Regions from separate parts of the Acerihabitans sp. genome, predicted to be linked through region 1. Evidence: predicted binding sites of a transcription regulator. Region 1 holds the regulator's gene; the other holds the start of a gene.
What was found. The regulator ArgR, encoded in region 1, controls arginine synthesis, uptake and breakdown. The targets are predictions, from matches to a motif close to ANTGAATAAAAATACANT.
Positions count from the first base shown of each region.

Region 1 (3,136 bases):
CAGCCCGGCCCCGGTTCCAGGGCACGGGGCCGCTACCTGCGCATTATTGATTGATGAATTTTTCCCCGAGTTCGATATCTTTTTTCAGCACATCCTTCATTTGTTCCAGCGCCTGTTGTTCAAAGGCGCTCAAGGTGCCGATGGATTGACGTTCCTCCAGGCCCTGCTTACCCAACAGCAGCGGTTGGGCAAAGAAGCGGGTAAATTCGCCATCGCCTTCAACGTAAGCGCATTCCACCACGCCGGCTTCACCCTGCATGGCGCGCACCAGCGACAGGCCGAACCGCGCCGCCGCCTGGCCCATGGATAAGGTGGCTGAACCCCCGCCGGCTTTCGCCTCCACCACTTCGGTGCCGGCATTCTGGATGCGGCGGGTGAGGTCGGCAATTTCCTGTTCGCTAAAGCTCACGCCCTTAACCTGGGACAATAACGGCAGGATAGTGACGCCGGAATGGCCGCCTATCACACGCACTTCCACGTCCTCGGGCCGCAGGCCTTTCAGCTCGGCGACAAAGGTATTGGAACGGATGATATCAAGCGTGGTGATACCGAACAGTTTGCGTTTGTCATACACCCCGGCCTTCTCCAGCGCTTCAGCGGCGATCGCCACCGTGGTGTTGACCGGATTGGTAATGATGCCGATTAACGCGCTGGGACAAGCCTTCGCCACCTGATTGATCAGGTTGCGTACGATGCTCGCGTTGACGTTGAACAGATCGGCGCGGTCCATGCCGGGCTTGCGCGCCACGCCGGCGGAAATCAGCACGATATCCGCGCCCGCCAGGGCGGGAGTGGCGTCTTCGCCGCTAAAGCCCTTGATCTTCACCGCGGTGGGAATATGGCTGAGGTCGACCGCCACGCCGGGCGTCACGGGGGCGATATCATAGAGAGAGAGTTCTGAACCTGAGGGGAGTTGGGTTTTGAGCAACAGGGCTAGTGCCTGTCCTATGCCACCCGCTGCACCGAGAACTGCGACTTTCATTCTAATCTCCTTATTATTATAGGAAAAATTAAATGCCGTCAAATCATCTGGTTATGATCATAGAGACATAAACGAGTAAAAACAAATCAGCGATCGCAAATTTGAGAAATGACACGTTAACTTCCCTTTCTTATCCATAAGTTCCAGCCTTATTCCCATACCGGACGACTTCACCGGATAATGCCTGCCGCTGCCGTTCAATACCCGTGGTTATCGATCACATTACACCGACAGCAATGGTCAAAACAACATCATTTTAATAACATTCCCTTTACTTTTTAATGCCAGTAAATATGCGAGCCAGGTCATGGTTGATTTGAATAAATATTGCTACGCTGACCGTTTTGCCGACTCAATTTGGCTGATAAGGCGGCGACATCGCATTTTTATTGCATAAAAATGCAAATTTATGCATAATTCAAACTACAATATCGGCTACTGGTTTGGGAAAATATGCGCAACCACCTAAAACAAGAAGAACTGGTTAAAGCTTTTAAGGCCTTGCTTAAGGAAGAAAAATTCAGCTCCCAAGGTGAGATTGTTTTTGCGCTGCAAGAACAGGGGTTTGAAAATATAAATCAGTCCAAGGTATCAAGGATGCTAACCAAATTTGGCGCGGTGAGAACCCGCAACGCTAAAATGGAAATGGTGTATTGCCTGCCGGCGGAGCTGGGCGTGCCCACCACCAGCAGCCCGCTGAAAAACCTGGTGCTGGATGTCGATCATAACGACGCGGTCATCGTTATCCATACCAGCCCCGGCGCCGCGCAGCTTATTGCCCGCCTGCTGGATTCCCTGGGTAAGTCCGAGGGCATTCTGGGCACCATTGCCGGGGACGATACCATTTTTACCACACCCGCCAAGGGCTTTAGCGTTAAACAACTCTACGAAGCCATACTCATCCTGTTCGATCAGGAGCTATAGGCTGGGGATTGGCGCCTTATAACTGAAACCGCCGATCGCCCGCGGTTTTCATCGCCGTTGTATCGCCCGGCCCCTTTCCGACCGCCACGGACGCCGTCGCCGTGGCGTTAAGCCGGTGTGAAATCCTTGTTTTACATGCCCCGCGGCTGATTTCACCAAAAGCGCCCCGTCGGACAGCACGTTTGGCTAAAACCTTTCATCTCTTTGAAATTACAATTATTTAACATTAATTGTATATTTTTTAACCTATTTTAATAGCTTTTACTTATATTATGGCAAAGAACGCAAATAAAGTTTCATAATAAATTATGAGCAAACTATTAATACCTCACGTTACTAGTGTATACTTTACTTCGTGATGCACATCACGTTTCACAGGCTGTTGACGGCGCACCGCCGGCGAAAAACAACAGCATGAAACCGTTACGCACAAGAATATGTAGAGGTAATAACATGAAAATTAAAACCGCAGTCTCACTGATGACCGTAATGTCAGCCTTGTCCTTTGGCGCTTTCGCCGCGAATTCGATCTCGCAGGAACAGGCCAGCGGCTTGCAGCCGTTCGGCACGGTAAGCGTAACCGGCAAGGCGGGCGCGCCTTCCGATATTCACCAGGCCCTGAACCAGGCCGCCGAAGCCAAAGGCGCAACCTCCTATCACATCACGGAAGCCCGTGATAATGATACCTGGCACGCCACGGCCGAGCTGTATAAATAAGCGCCGACACGGCGGCGCCGCGACATGTTCGCCCGGCCAAAGGCCGGCGCGGTGAAGGCGGCCGGGCCAATGATTTGCAGACGTTAATAAAGCAGTAGAGAGAGAGTTCACGCCAAAAGTCACACTGGCAAAAACGTCGTCGCCCTCTGTTATTCCTGTGTCCAGTAATAACCCAAGACGCGAATTGCCGATTCCCTCTCGTCGTCCTATCCGACGATCCTTCCCCCGCTTGCGGGGGTTTTTTTTTGCCTTGCGCGGCTGCTAGGCCACCATGCCGGCTTTGAGATTCAATTGCGCCAGCAGTTTTTCATGAATGCCGCCGAATCCGCCGTTGCTCATCACCAGGATGTAATCGCCGGGTTGGGAGGTTTTGACAATCATTTCCACCAGGGTATCGACATCAGCGCTCCAATGGGCCGGCTGCACGCACGCTTCGGCCACTTCGCTCACCTGCCAGGGAATATGCTGGGGCTGGAATAAAAAAACCTCGTCGGCCCGGCCCAGGGATGGCGC
Region 1 is NZ_DASWOM010000041.1:18,097-21,232, reverse strand. It holds gene mdh (malate dehydrogenase) at 44-982, opposite strand; gene argR (transcriptional regulator ArgR) at 1,436-1,906, shown strand; gene yhcN (peroxide/acid stress response protein YhcN) at 2,360-2,623, shown strand; gene mpl (UDP-N-acetylmuramate:L-alanyl-gamma-D-glutamyl-meso-diaminopimelate ligase) at 2,885-3,136, opposite strand, start outside.

Region 2 (3,136 bases), on a different contig from region 1:
TGGCCGAGTTTCTCATCAAGCTCGGTAACCTCCACGCTGTCGCCATCGCCCAGACACAGCCCGACCGCCGGGATGGCATGTTTTTTCGCCCAGGCCAGCAGGGTCTTGTTCGCCGTGCCGGCCAGCGCCCCGGTGATAATATCGATCTGGTCCGCAGGCGTAACCCGCAGGCCGTTGACCTTGGTCACCGGCAGGGCCAGTTTTTTCATTAACTCATCCACCAGGCAGCCGCCGCCATGGACGATTAACAACGGACGTTGATGCTGCGCGCGATAGCTGTCCAATGCCGAAAACAGGCGCTCCAGCGCCTCTTCGCTATCAAGCAGCACGCCACCCAGTTTTATAATTAACGGATTCATTATGTTTAATACCTCGTTGCCAGCCGTTAAAGAAGCGCCTGCGTTTGTGCAAAACCAAAGCGGATATTAGCGCATTGTACTGCCTGCGCGGCCGCGCCTTTTAATAAATTATCTTCGGTGGCCACCACAATCAAATGCTCGCCCTGCACCGCAAAGCCGATATCGCAGTACGGCAGCCCCACCACCGCTTTCAGCGCCGGCACGCCTTTATCATATAACCGTACCAGGGGCTTATCGTGATAGGCAGTATGGTAGGATTCGGCCACATCGCCCGCCGTGACGCCCGCGTTCAGGCGACAGGTGATGGTAGCGAGGATGCCGCGGGCAAAATTACCCAGATGTGGGGTGAATATCACCGGAATGCCCAAATGGGCGACGATTTCCGGCTGGTGACGGTGGTTAAAGATACCATAGGGCTGCAGGCTGACCTCGCAGACGCTGGCGGCGAGCGACGCTTTACGGCCCGCGCCGCTGACGCCGCTGACGGCGTTGATTACCGGCCACTGCGCGTCGTTGAGCAGCCCGCCGTCCACCAGGGGCTTGAGCGCCAGTTGGGACGCGGTGGGATAACAGCCGGGGACCGCCACCAGCTGCGCCTGCTGCAACGCCTCGCCTTGCCATTCCGCCAGGCCGTAGACCGCCTTCGCCAGCCACTCGGCATGCTGATGTTCAAAACCATAGTACTGGCTGTAGAACGACGCCTGGTTGACGCGAAACGCGCCGGAGAGATCGAACACCACGCAGCCGGCGGCCAGGAATACCGGCGCCAGGTCGTGGCTGACCTCGTGGGCGGTGGCGAGAAACACCACGTCCACCGTTTTCGCCAGGGCGCCGACGTCGGTCAGGGGGAGAAGCGGTAAATCGACCACGCCTTTGAACTGGGGATGCAGTTCGGACAATAACTTCCCGGCATCCGCACTTTGCGCTGAAACCGCCAAAGCGGTTATGTTCATATGCGGGTGACGGTTTAGATAAGCCGCAAGCTCGGCTCCGGCATATCCGCTGGCACCGACAATCAGCGTATTCAGCATGACTTTTGTTCACCTTCTTGATTTGCTATCACGACGAGAAGGGCTCTCCAGCAATTCTTTGTCGCCTAAGTCGGTGCTTAAGCAACTATTCGCTGTTCACCCGCGAGGTCAAGCGTAGTAGTCTGGTATTTATCCGTTTACTTTACACTCAACGTTATTGTATTTTTATTCACTATTATTGCATGATTATTGATACTATCCAAACTAAAGGCTGTCAACAGTGAAGACAAAATTACCCCCGTTTATGGAGTTGTACCGCGCCCTGATCGCGACTCCGTCCATCAGTGCCACCGACAGCGCCCTGGATCAAAGTAATCAGACCTTAATCAATCTGCTGGCGGGTTGGTTCACCACGCTGGGTTTCCAGGTCGAGATCCAGCCGGTGCCGGGCACACGCAACAAATTCAATATGCTGGCCCGCATCGGCGCCGGCGCCGGCGGGCTGCTGCTGGCGGGACACACCGATACCGTCCCGTTCGACGACGGACGTTGGACCCGCGATCCCTTTACCCTGACCGAAGAGAATAACAAGCTGTATGGCCTGGGTACCGCCGATATGAAAGGCTTTTTTGCCTTTATCCTCGACACGCTGCGCGATATTGATGCCAGCAGGCTGCAAAAACCATTATACATCCTCGCCACCGCCGATGAAGAAACCAGTATGGCGGGAGCCAGTTATTTCGCCCAGTCCAGCGAGCTGCGCCCGGATTGCGCCATTATCGGCGAACCGACCTCGCTGCGGCCGGTGCGCGCCCATAAGGGCCATATCTCCAATGCGGTGCGCATCCAGGGCCAATCTGGCCACTCCAGCGACCCGAGCCTGGGCGTCAATGCCATCGAACTGATGCACGAGGCCATTTCCCACCTGATGATACTGCGCAATACGTTGCAGGAGCGTTACCATCATCCGGCCTTCGATATCCCCTATCCGACCATGAATTTCGGCCATATACACGGCGGCGATTCCGCTAATCGCATTTGCGGCTGCTGCGAGCTGCATATGGATATACGTCCGTTGCCCGGCCTGACGCTCGGCGATCTGGACGGGTTACTGACCGAGGCCCTGGCGCCGGTAAGCGCGCGCTGGCCGGGACGGATAACCGTTGCCGCCCTGCATCCGCCCATCCCCGGCTATGAATGCCCGGCGGACCATCGCCTGGTGGACGTGGTGGAAACACTGTTGGGGGTCAAAACCGATGTGGTCAATTACTGTACCGAAGCGCCGTTTATCCAGCAACTGTGCCCTACCCTGGTATTAGGCCCGGGATCGATAAAACAGGCGCATCAGCCCGACGAATATCTCGATACGGCCTTTATTAAACCGACGCGGGAGCTCCTTTCCCAAGTGATACGACATTTTTGCCTGCAATGAGAACCGCCCGCTCTTTTCTCCCCATTCCGCGGCGATTGATCAGCATGAAATTTATCCCCGAAAGGGGATGTTAAGGCCTTGGCGATAAGTTTTTCTTATAATTGATACATGCTGTTAACTTTCACGAATTGACGCGATATGTAGGTATTCTGACGTGGATTGATGTCATTTGACGTATGAATGGATACATGGCTAGATAAGGGTGGGTGATTTACGTCATTCGGGTGAAATAAATTTTCAGGTGAGTTGGATCAGGGTCCTTATGAACGAACAATATTCGGCAATGCGAAGCAACGTTAGTATGCTCGGGAAACTTCTGGGCGACACCATAAAAGATGCGATGGGCGAGAATATCCTGGATAAGGTGGAGACCA
Region 2 is NZ_DASWOM010000107.1:63,599-66,734, reverse strand. It holds gene argB (acetylglutamate kinase) at 1-362, opposite strand, end outside; gene argC (N-acetyl-gamma-glutamyl-phosphate reductase) at 386-1,390, opposite strand; gene argE (acetylornithine deacetylase) at 1,611-2,762, shown strand; gene ppc (phosphoenolpyruvate carboxylase) at 3,025-3,136, shown strand, end outside.
Region 2: the regulator ArgR is predicted to act here: its motif matches at 1,547-1,564, upstream of argC (N-acetyl-gamma-glutamyl-phosphate reductase).